Regions from separate parts of the Variovorax sp. V213 genome, predicted to be linked through region 1. Evidence: riboswitches for the same ligand, from Rfam matches in the RefSeq annotation. Region 1 holds a riboswitch; the other holds the start of a gene.
The links. A riboswitch is a leader RNA that binds a small molecule or an ion and turns the genes downstream of it on or off. The one in region 1 is predicted to bind glycine.

Region 1 (5,866 bases):
AAATTTCTCGGCATCGAGCGCTGGACCACCGGCTTCTCGATGATCGCCGCCTGCGTGATGCTGGTCATCGCCTCCGGGTTGGGGGTGTTCCAGATCGTCACGCGTTTCGTTCTCGAGCAACCCGCTGAATGGAGCGAGATCCTGATCCGCATGAGCCTGATCTGGATGGTGTTCCTCGGCATTCCGATGGCTTTTCGCCAGGGCGCGATGGTGAGCGTGGACGTGCTCTACCGCTGGAGTCCGCCACGCATCAAGCGCGTGCTCGACGCCGTGGTCAGCATTGCGGCATTGGCCCTGATGCTGGTCATTCTCTGGTGGGGCTGGGACTACGCCATGCGCGGCCGCGTGCAGTCGATGGCCGGGCTCGAAAGCCTGTCGATGATGTGGTCGTACCTGGCACTGCCGGTCGGTTCCGTTTTCTGCCTGTTCGGCATCGTTGGCAATTTTCTCGATCCCAAGCGGCTCGAACTGGAGACCGCGCAATGAGCACCAAACACGAACTGCCTGACGTGAGGGCTGCATCATGACGCCCGTGATGGTTGCAACGATGGTGCTGTGCTTTGCACTGTCGGTTTCGGTGGCGGTGTCCATCGGGCTCGCGTCGATCCTGGGTATCCAGGTGGCCAACGTCAACATGCTGATCTCCGTGAAGGAGATGTTCAACTCCATCAACAAGTTTCCGCTGGCGGCGATTCCGTTTTTCATCCTGGCCGGCAATTTGATGGAAACCGGCGGCATCTCGCGCCGGCTGGTCGAATTCGCCAAGAGCATCGTGGGGGGCGTGCAAGGCGGACTGCCGATGACCTGCGTGCTCACCTGCATGATCTTCGCGGCGGTGTCGGGCTCATCGGTGGCCACCACCTTTGCCATTGGCGCCATCCTGATTCCGGCGCTCATCAAGCACGGCTATCCCACCGCCTACGCGGCGGCGCTGCAGGCCACGAGCGCCGAGCTGGGCGTGATCATCCCGCCCTCGATCCCGATGATTCTGTACGGCGTGAGCGCCGAGGTCTCGATCGGCGAGCTGTTCATTGCGGGCTTCGGCCCCGGCATTCTCATCAGCCTGGCGCTGATGCTGTTCGTCTGGGTCTACTGCAAATGGAAGGGCTGGGGCAAGAACGACGGCGACGGCCGCATGCCTTTCGGCAAGGCCACGTGGCAGGCCGGCTGGGCGCTGCTGATGCCGGTCATCATCCTGGGCGGCATCTACGGCGGCATCTTCACGCCGACCGAAGCCTCGGCGGTGGCGGTGTTCTATGCACTGGTGGTGGGCGTGGTGATCTACCGCGAGATCAAGCCGAAGGACCTTTACGTCATCCTGCGCAAGTCGGTGCTGTCGTCGGCGGTGATCATGTTCATCATCGCCAACGCGGGCCTCTTCGCGTTCCTGATCACGCGCGCGGGCGTGCCCGACGCCATCGGCCACTGGCTGCAAGAAGTGCTGAAATCGCCCGCGATGTTCCTTTTGGGCGTGAACGCGGCGCTGTTCATCATCGGCATGTTCATCGAGACCAGCGCGGCCATCATCGTGCTCGCGCCCATCCTCGCGCCGGTGGCCGTGCACTTCGGGATCGACCCGGTGCACTTCGGGCTCATCATGGTGGTGAACCTCGCGCTCGGCATGATCACCCCGCCCTTCGGCGTGAACCTGTTCGCCGCCTGCACGGTGGCGCGCATCTCGCTCGACCGGATCGTGAAGTACCTGGTGCCCTTCGTGCTCGTGATCCTGGCCTGCCTGATGGTGATCACCTACGTGCCGTGGATATCGCTGGCGCTGCGCGACCTGGTCTACGCCAAATAGTCGAAACGGCCATCAAGAAAACGGGCAGCCTTCGCCGGGCTGCCCTTTTTTTGTTTCCGGCCTGTAATGCAATGGTTTCACGAAGATGTCACCTCTTGCAACGATGCTGCAGCCTTCGATCCCCGAAAGCTGTTGCGCCATGTTTCCCATCAAGACCGACAAGGCACGCGACGAACTCCAAAGCGGCCAACGCACGCTCAGCCAGCGCGAACGCGCATTGCTGCTGATGGCCGACGGCCGGCGTTCGCTGACCGATTTCAGCCCGCTGTTCGCAAACCGCAGCGAAGCCGAGCAGGCATTGCAGGCCTTGATGAGCCGCGGCTACCTGCACTATCCCCAGGCCACCCCCGCCTCCGCGCCAACCGCCCCTGCGGCGGCCATGGACCGAGCGGCCGAACCAGCCCAGGCCGCGACCGCCGCCGACCATTTCGACGGCAAGCGCTCCCTGGCCACCACGCGCATGTTCCTGTTCGACATCTGCGAACGCATGTTCGTGCGGCGCGACCCCAGGTTTGCGACGCAGATGCGCGACGCGCTGCGCGAAGCTCGCGACCGCGACGCCATGCTGACGATTGCGGCGCTGATGCTCTCGGAGGTCGAGAAAACCGCCGGGGCGGAACGCGCCGAATCGCTGCGCGAGCGTATCGAGAGGTTACTGCCGCTCTCCTCCGAGACCGTGCACTGAGCCCGTCCGCCCACCGGCCGCCGGACCGGGGCGCCGCGATCCACTACACTCGGCATGGTCAGGAGAGAGCTTCGCCATGCGAGGCCGCCGAAGGCGCAGGGGTTTCCCGAACGCTCAGGCAAAAGGACTGACACAGCGCTGGCGCATGCCGGCGTTTCCTTGCTGGAGAGAGGCTGTTGCAGGCATCAAGGCGATGCAGCGGCCCACCGAAGGAGCAAACCCCGATCGTGGGGCGAATCTCTCAGGTAAAGCGGACAGCAGGGGTGGCCCATGGCTTGCGCCATGGAATTCGACTGCCCCTTTGGAGTGCCCTGTGGCCGCTTCCGCTTCATCCGACGCCCAACTTCTCAAGACGCCGCTCCACGACCTGCACGTGGAACTGGGCGCCCGCATGGTGCCGTTTGCCGGCTATTCGATGCCGGTGCAGTACCCCGCCGGCCTCATGGCCGAGCACAAGCACACGCGCGATGCCGCCGGGTTGTTCGACATCTCGCACATGGGCCAGCTGCGCCTGGTGGGCCCGGACGCCGCGGCCGCCTTCGAAACCCTGATGCCGGTCGACGTGATCGACCTCGCGCCCGGCAAGCAGCGCTACGGCCTGCTGCTGAACGACCAGGGCGGCATCCTCGACGACCTGATGTTCTTCAACGAAGGGCACGGCTCGATCTTCGTGATCGTCAACGGCGCCTGCAAGGTGGCCGACCTGGCCCACATCCAACAGAAGATCGGCGCGCGCTGCGATGTGCAGCCCATGCCCGACCACGCGCTGCTCGCGTTGCAGGGCCCCCAGGCGGCCACGGTGCTGGCGCGGCTGTCGCCCGGCATCGAGCGCTTCGTCTTCATGACCGGCGGCGCGGTGCAGGTCGGCGGCATTCCCGCCTTTGCCACCCGCAGCGGCTACACCGGCGAAGACGGTTTCGAGATCTCGGTGGCCGGAAAGGATGCCGACGCGCTCGCCCGCCTGCTGCTGGCCCAGCCCGAGGTCAAGCCCATCGGCCTGGGCGCGCGCAATTCGCTGCGACTGGAAGCCGGGCTCTGCCTCTACGGCAACGACATCGACACCACCACCACACCGGTCGAGGCCTCGCTGAACTGGGCCATCCAGAAGGTGCGCCGCATGGGCGGCGCGCGCGAAGGCGGCTTTCCGGGCGCGGCCAAGGTCCTGGCCCAGCTTGCCGCCGCCACGGCCGGCGCCGCTGGCCATACCGACCACGACACGCTGAAGCGCCGGCGCGTGGGCCTCGTGGCACTGGAGCGCATTCCGGTGCGCGACGGCACGGTGCTGCAATCGTTCGAAGGCCACGACATCGGCTTTGTCACGAGCGGCCTGCTCGGCCCGACGGCCGACCGCCCGATCGCCATGGGCTATGTGGCCACCGCATTTTCCGAACCCGGCACGCGCGTGCAGGCCATCGTGCGCGGCAAGCCGGTTCCGATGGAAGTCTCGACCCTGCCTTTCGTGCCCGCCCGCTACTACCGCGGCTAGGCTCGGCACCCCCCTATCATTTTTTCCACGAGGAGTTTTTTCATGAGCATCAAGTACACCAAGGACCACGAATGGGTCTCGGCCGAAGGCAGCGCGGCCACTGTCGGCATCACCGTGCATGCGCAGGACGCGCTGGGCGACGTGGTGTTCGTCGACCTGCCCGAAGTCGGCAAGACCTTTGCCCAGGGTGAAGTGGCCGGTGTCGTCGAATCGGTCAAGGCCGCGGCCGATGTGTTCATGCCCGTGTCGGGCGAGATCACCGAAGTGAACGAAGCCCTGCGCGCCGACCCGTCGCTCGCCAACACCGACCCGCTGGCTGCCGGCTGGTTCTTCAAGGTCAAGCTCAGCGAACCCGCGCAGCTCGACGCGCTGCTGGACGCCGCCAGCTACGACAAGTTCGCCGCCGAATCCTGATCCGCCGAGTTCCCAAGCCGCCCTTCCTCATCTCCGATCCTTCACCGCCATGCCGATTCCCGCCCTTCCCTCTTTGCAACAACTGGAGAACGCCGAAGAATTCCTCGCCCGCCACATCGGCATCGATGCAGCGGACGAGACGCGCATGCTGCCGGTGATCGGTTCGCAAACGCGGGCGGAGCTCATCGACGGCATCGTGCCCGCGGCCATCCGCCGTGCGAAGCCGATGCGGCTGCCGGCGGCCATCACGGAAGCCGATGCGCTGGCCGAGCTGAAGGCCATCGCGGCAAAGAACAAGGTGTTCAAGAGCTTCATCGGCCAGGGCTACTACGGCACGCACACGCCGGGCGTCATCTTGCGCAACGTGCTCGAGAACCCCGCCTGGTACACGGCCTACACGCCCTACCAGGCCGAGATTTCGCAAGGCCGCATGGAAGCCCTGCTCAATTTCCAGACCATGGTGTGCGACCTCACGGGCATGGCCATCGCCAACGCCTCGATGCTCGACGAAGCCACGGCCGCGGCCGAGGCCATGACGCTCGCCAAGCGCAGCGTGAAAAGCAAGAGCAACGTGTTCCTGGTGTCGGGCGACTGCCATCCGCAGACCATCGAGGTCATCAAGACGCGCGCCGCGCCGCTGGGCATCGAGGTCAAGGTCAGCACCGTATCCGAGACGCTGCCTCACCTGATGGTGAGCGGTGAGTTCTTCGGCGTGCTCGCGCAGTACCCCGCCACCACCGGCCACGTGCACGACCTGCGCCCGCTCGCGGGCCATGCGCACCAGTGTGACGCCGCCTTCTGCGTGGCGGCCGACCTGCTGGCGCTGACGCTGCTCGCGCCGCCCGGCGAATGGGACGCCGACATCGTCTGCGGCACCACGCAGCGCTTCGGCATGCCGCTGTGCAACGGCGGCCCGCACGCCGCCTACCTGGCCTGCCGCGACGAGTTCAAGCGCTCGCTGCCGGGCCGGCTGGTGGGCGTGAGCGTGGACACCCACGGCCAGCCCGCCTACCGCCTTGCGCTGCAGACGCGCGAGCAGCACATCCGCCGCGAGAAGGCCACCTCCAACATCTGTACCGCGCAGGTGCTGCCGGCCGTCGTGGCCAGCATGTACGCCGTGTACCACGGCCCCGACGGCCTGACGCGCATCGCGCAGCGCGTGGCCGCGCTCACGGCCATCCTCGCGCAAGGCCTCGCGCAAATGGGCCGCGAGCCGGTCAACGCCACGGCCTTCGATTCGCTGACCATCCGCACCGGCGAAGACACGCCGAAGATCATCGAGCGCGCGCAGGCGGCGGGCGTCAACCTGCGCCAGCGGCTGCAGCAGCACCTGGGCATTTCGCTCGACGAAACCACCACGCGCGCCGACATCGAGACACTCTGGGCGCTGTTCGTGCCGGCCGGCACACCGATGCCGCGCTTCGACGACCTGGCCAACACTGCGCCGCGCCTGCCCGAAGACCTGCGCCGCACCAGCGCC
Region 2 (5,866 bases), 2.6 Mb from region 1:
GCGTTGCATGATCTGCACGTTCAGCTGCTTGAGATCCAGATAAGCCTGGTTGACGGCCGTGATCTCGAGTTCGCCACGCGCGCTGGGCTTCACGGCCTTGGCAATGTCGACCACCTGGTTGTCGTAGAAGTAGAGGCCGGTCACCGCGTAGCTGCTCTTGGGCTGGGCCGGCTTCTCCTCGATGCTGCTGGCCTTGCCCTCGGCATCGAAGGCGACCACGCCGTAGCGCTCAGGGTCGTGCACGTGATAAGCGAACACGGTGGCGCCGGATTGCTTCGAATCGGCATCGGCGAGCAGATGCGCAAAGTCGTGGCCGTAGAAGATGTTGTCGCCCAGCACCAGCGCGCTCGGCGAATTTCCTACGAATTTGTCGCCGATGATGAAGGCCTGTGCCAGGCCATCGGGACTTGGTTGCACCGCGTACTGCAGGTTGATGCCCCACTGGCTGCCGTCGCCCAGCAGTTGCTGGAAGCGCGGCGTGTCCTGCGGCGTGCTGATGATCAGGATGTCGCGCATGCCGCCGAGCATCAGCGTGCTGAGCGGGTAGTAGATCATTGGCTTGTCGTACACCGGCAGCAGCTGCTTGCTGAGCGCGAGCGTGGCCGGGTGGAGGCGCGTGCCCGAGCCGCCAGCGAGGATGATGCCTTTGCGTTTCGTCGTGATCTTGGTAGTCATCGTTGTGCTTTTCTCCTTGCTTTCTTTGCTTTGCCGCGCTCGGCGTGCTTAAAGGGTTTCGCGCAGCATGCGGGCTACGCCCTGCTGCCAGTGCGGCAGCACCAGGTCGAAGGTGGACTGCAACTTGCGCGTGTCCAGGCGCGAGTTGGCGGGACGTGTCGCAGGAGTGGGGAAGGCGCTGGTGGGCACGGCATCGACCTCTGCAGGCCCGGCCTTGAGTTCGACGCCAGCCGCCTTCGCCTGCTCGAGCACAAAGCGCGCATAGCCGCACCAGGTGGTTTCACCGCCAGCCACTGCGTGATAGAGCCCGGCCTTGGCCGGATCTTGCAGGGTGGCGCGAATGGCGTGTGCCGTGACATCGGCGAGCAGTTCGGCCCCGGTGGGCGCGCCGAACTGGTCGTCGATGACGGTCAGGCGATCCCGATCCTTGGCGATCCGCAGCATGGTCTTGGCAAAGTTGCCGCCGCGCGCGGCATAGACCCAGCTGGTGCGAAAGATCAGGTGCCTGGCGCAGTGCGCGGCCACGAGTTGTTCGCCTTCGAGCTTGGTGCGCCCGTACACGCTGAGGGGGCCGGTGGCGTCGTCTTCTTTCCAGGGCTTGCTGCCGCTGCCGTCGAACACGTAGTCGGTGGAGTAGTGCACCATGAGCGCACCGATTTGCTGGGCGGCCTGGGCCACCACGCCGGGCGAGGTGGCGTTGAGCTTGCGCGCAAACTCGGGCTCGCTCTCGGCCTTGTCGACCGCGGTGTGGGCCGCGGCATTGACGATGACGTCGGGACGGACCTTGAGCACGGTCTCGGCCAGTTGCTCGGGGCGGCTGAAGTCGGCATTCAATTCGGTGCTGTCGAAATCGAGCGCCACCAGCTCGCCCAACGGTGCGAGGCTGCGCTGCAGTTCCCAGCCGACCTGTCCGCCCTTGCCCAGCAGCAGCAACTTCATGCCGCGGCCTTGGCCGCGGGCGCGGCGTCGTATTGCTTCTCGACCCATTCGCGGTAGGCACCGCTTTGCACGTTGCGCACCCACTCGGCGTTGGCTAGGTACCACTCGACGGTCTTGCGAATGCCGCTGTCGAAGGTCTCGGCGGGCTTCCATCCGAGTTCGCGTTCGAGCTTGCGCGCGTCGATGGCGTAGCGGCGGTCATGGCCCGGGCGATCGGTGACGTAGCTGATCTGCTCCTTGTAGGGCTTGCCGTCGGCCTTGGGGCGCAGTTCGTCGAGCAACGCGCACACGGTGTTGACGATTTCGATGTTGGGCTTCTCGTTCCAGCCGCCGACGTTGTAGGTCTCGCCGAGCTTGCCGGCCTCGAGCACGCGGCGGATGGCGCTGCAGTGGTCCTTCACGTAGAGCCAGTCGCGCACCTGCATGCCGTCGCCGTACACGGGCAGCGGTTTGCCGGCCAGTGCGTTGACGATCATCAGCGGGATGAGCTTCTCGGGGAAGTGGAAGGGCCCGTAGTTGTTGGAGCAGTTGGTGGTGAGCACCGGCACGCCATAGGTGTGGTGCCAGGCGCGCACGAGGTGGTCGCTGGCGGCCTTGCTGGCCGAGTAGGGGCTGTTGGGCTCGTACTTGTTCTCTTCGGTGAAGGCGGGGTCGGTCTTGGAAAGCGAGCCGTAGACCTCGTCGGTCGACACATGCAGGAAGCGGAACGCGGCCTTCTGGTCGGCCGGCAACGCGCTCCAGTAGCCACGCACGGACTCGAGCAAACGGAAGGTGCCGAGCACGTTGGTCTGCACGAAATCTTCGGGGCCGTGGATGGAACGATCGACATGCGATTCCGCGGCAAAGTTCACGATCGCGCGCGGTTTGTGCTCAGCCAGCAGGCGGTCGACCAGGGCGCTGTCGCCGATGTCGCCCTGCACGAAGATGTGCCGTGGATCGCTTTTGAGCGACGCGAGCGTCTCGAGGTTGCCGGCGTAGGTGAGTTTGTCGAGATTCACGACCGGCTCGTCGCTCTGCGAGATCCAGTCGAGTACGAAATTGGCGCCAATAAAGCCGGCGCCGCCGGTTACCAGAATCATGAGTCCCCCGAAGTTGTCGAACAATCGCCCTCAGGCGAATCTGTCCCGTGATTATCCCATTGGACCGAATTGCCAAAATCGAGGGGTGGGCAGCTCGGCGCGTGCGCCTACAATAGCCCCTACTGCAGGAGAGCAGGTAGCGCTTTTTGCTACCTCACCGAAGGCGCAAACTCCCATAAACGCTCAGGTCGGCCCTCCGAATTCTTGAAGTTCTTCTTTCAAAGAGTTTCGAGAAGGGCCTGTACTGCACCAACTGATACGCCGTCTGGAGAGCCGTCACCTTTGCGTGATGCACCGAAGGAGCAAACCCGCTGCGGGCGCAGCGGGTGAATCTCTCAGGTACCAAGGACAGGGGGAGCGGCAACTTGGACGGCGGTCGTCCGGTTGCTTGCTATTGAATCAGTAGCAAACCAAGCCCGCCGTTCAAGCGCCAACCTCAAAAGGTACTTGAAATGCGCGTGATCGTTCTTGGCGCCGGCCTGCTCGGCGTGACTTCGGCTTACTACCTCCAGCAACTCGGCCACGAAGTGACCGTCATCGACCGGCAGGCCACGCCTGCGGCCGAAACCAGCTTTGCCAACGGCGGGCAGATTTCGGTCAGCCATGCCGAACCCTGGGCCAACCCCAGCGCGCCGCTCAAGGTGCTGCAATGGCTGGGCAGGGAAGACGCCCCGCTGCTCTTTCGCATTCGCGCCGACATGCGCCAATGGCTCTGGGGCCTGCAGTTCCTGCGCGAATGCACCCCGGCACGCACGCGGCACAACATCGAGCAGATCGTGCGCCTGGGCACCTACAGCCGCGACACGCTGCAGCAGCTGCGCGCCGACACCGGCCTCCAATACGACCAGCGCACGCAGGGCATCCTGCACTTCTATACGACGCAGAAGGAGTTCGACGGGGCGCTGAAGCCGGCCGAACAGATGCGCGCCCTCGGCTGCGAGCGGCTGGTGATCTCGGCCGACGAGGCCGTGAAGATCGAGCCTGCCCTCGCCCACATCCGTCCTCAGCTGGCCGGCGCCACCTACACGGCCGAGGACGAATCCGGCGACGCCAACCGCTTCGCGCGCGAACTGGTCGGCCTGGCCGCCGCGGCCGGCGTGAAGTTCCTCATGAGCCACACGGTGACGGCTTTGCGCGAAGCCGGCGGCAGCATCGACCACATCGAAGCCACCGACAGCGAAGGCCGCTTCCAGCGCATCCGGGGCGATGCCTTCGTGCTCGCGATGGGCTCGTTGAGCCCGCTCTATGCGGCACCGCTGGGCATTCGCCTGCCGATCTACCCGGCCAAGGGCTATTCAGTGACATTGCCCGTGAAGGACGCCTCCAAGGCCCACCAGGTTTCGCTCACCGACGACGAGTACAAGCTCGTGTTCTCGCGCTACACCTCGGCCAGCGGCGACCGCCTGCGCATTGCCGGCACGGCTGAGCTCAACGGCTACGACCGCGACCTGAACCGCGTGCGCTGCGAGGCGATCGTGCGGCGCGTCGAAGAACTGTTTCCGGGTGCCGGCGACACCACGCAGGCCCAGTTCTGGACCGGCCTGCGTCCCGCAACGCCAAGCAACGTGCCGCTGATCGGCAAGACGAAGCTGCCGAACCTGTTCCTCAACACCGGCCACGGCACGCTCGGCTGGACGCATGCCTGCGGCTCGGGCAAGTCGATTGCGCGCATCGTGAGCGGGCTCGTGCCCGAGGTCGACTTTGCGTTCACCGGCATGCCTGCGCCGGCCGCGCGCGCGCTGCAGCCGGCCTGAACGCCGGCAGCGGCGGCTCAGTCCTTGCTGGTAAACACCGTCAGCACCCCCGTATAGCCATACAGGTGGTGCCGGGCGATCTCGCCCGCCGCAAAGAAACCGACCAGCGGCACGTCGCCCAGTGCGTGCCGCACGATCTGCAGTTCGGCGCCCGGGGCGCCGAAGTGCGGCCCGCCGCGTCCCGAGCAGCTCACGTACACGGCCCCTGCAATGCGGCGCGCCGGATGCGGCGCTGCCTCGGCCTCGCCGGCTGCCACGGCGCGCGCAGTGGCCAGCGTCTGCTCCTCGGGCTCCAGCTCTTCGCGGATTTCCGCGCAGATGCGCATCAGGTCGGCGCGCGCGGCCTGCGCATTGCGGCGGCAGAAGGTCAGGCGCATGCCGGCTTCGGCCACGTCGGCGATGGCGATGCCGCGGCGCGTGGGGTCCAGGCCGATGATGTGGCGCACCAGCACGTCGGCGCCCAGGTCGCCGGTGCGGCGGATGCCGTCGCTGCCCGCATCGGCAAGGCCTACCAGGGTGGCGCGCACGGCGTCGATGGCTTCCTGCGGCCGCTCGAGCGACACCTGCAGGTCGGCCAGCAGCACATCGAGCGCAGGTTCGCCGTCGAGCTTGAGCAGCAGGTTGCCGTCCGCCTCGGTGATCTCGCGCTCGCGCCCCGCGCCCGAGCGCAGTGGCTGGCAGCCTTGCGTGACGCGCGACACCAGCCGCACGCCTTCACCGAACACCACGCCCGACAAGCCACCCGAAAACACGCCCCCCGCCGCGCCATGCCCGCGGATGTTGCCGTTGCCGCCCACCGCGAACTGCAGCGCGCCCGCGCGGCCCGACGACAGCCCGCCGAACAGATAGCCGGTGTCGGTGCGGCCCGCCATTTCGCCAATGAGTTCCGTCAGGTCGGGTGTCGCGGGGTCCGCATGCACCAGAGCCGTGTGCGCCTCGAAACCGCTCATCTCCGAATTGCCGAGCGGCGCCACACCGGAGAACACGCGGTACTGGTCGCTCGGCAGCGCGCAGAGCATCAGGCAGAGGCCGGGCTCGTCGAAATACTCGGCATTGTTGGCCGACACGCCGATGCCGACCGTGCCCGACCAATCGGTGACCTCGGGAAGCTCGGCGCTCAGGTGATCGAGGATGTCTTGCGCGTCCGACGCGTAGTGGTCGGTGATGTAGAGCAGCCCGAGCGTCGGCGACGAGGCGTAGTCGGGCAGCGCCATCTGCGCCCGCAACTGGGCCAGCACGAGGCCGGCCGCCATGCGCCATTGCGGATGGGTGGCATGGCCGGAAGGAAACAGCTTCATGATGCGTGCCAACCCGTTCTCTTCAAAATGTTTCGTGTATGACGTCAGCGCCGGCCGGTCGTTCGCTTGCGCGCGGCGGCCGGTGCCTTTTTCTTTGCGGCGGGCGCCGCTGCCGCCTTCC

Region 2: another riboswitch for glycine. It lies ahead of ACAM55_RS21120 (D-amino acid dehydrogenase); the one in region 1 lies ahead of gcvT (glycine cleavage system aminomethyltransferase GcvT).

Annotation. Positions count from the first base shown of each region.
Region 1 covers NZ_AP028664.1:1,782,264-1,788,129, reverse strand. Annotated here, with positions in the region: gene ACAM55_RS08575 (TRAP transporter small permease) at 1-486, shown strand, start outside; gene ACAM55_RS08570 (TRAP transporter large permease) at 524-1,801, shown strand; gene ACAM55_RS08565 (hypothetical protein) at 1,941-2,486, shown strand; glycine riboswitch at 2,537-2,626, shown strand; glycine riboswitch at 2,639-2,754, shown strand; gene gcvT (glycine cleavage system aminomethyltransferase GcvT) at 2,800-3,972, shown strand; gene gcvH (glycine cleavage system protein GcvH) at 4,015-4,386, shown strand; gene gcvP (aminomethyl-transferring glycine dehydrogenase) at 4,436-5,866, shown strand, end outside.
Region 2 covers NZ_AP028664.1:4,448,605-4,454,470, forward strand. Annotated here, with positions in the region: gene rfbA (glucose-1-phosphate thymidylyltransferase RfbA) at 1-675, opposite strand, end outside; gene rfbD (dTDP-4-dehydrorhamnose reductase) at 724-1,614, opposite strand; gene rfbB (dTDP-glucose 4,6-dehydratase) at 1,611-2,693, opposite strand; glycine riboswitch at 2,949-3,055, shown strand; gene ACAM55_RS21120 (D-amino acid dehydrogenase) at 3,146-4,447, shown strand; gene ACAM55_RS21125 (FIST N-terminal domain-containing protein) at 4,465-5,745, opposite strand; gene ACAM55_RS21130 (PhaM family polyhydroxyalkanoate granule multifunctional regulatory protein) at 5,790-5,866, opposite strand, start outside.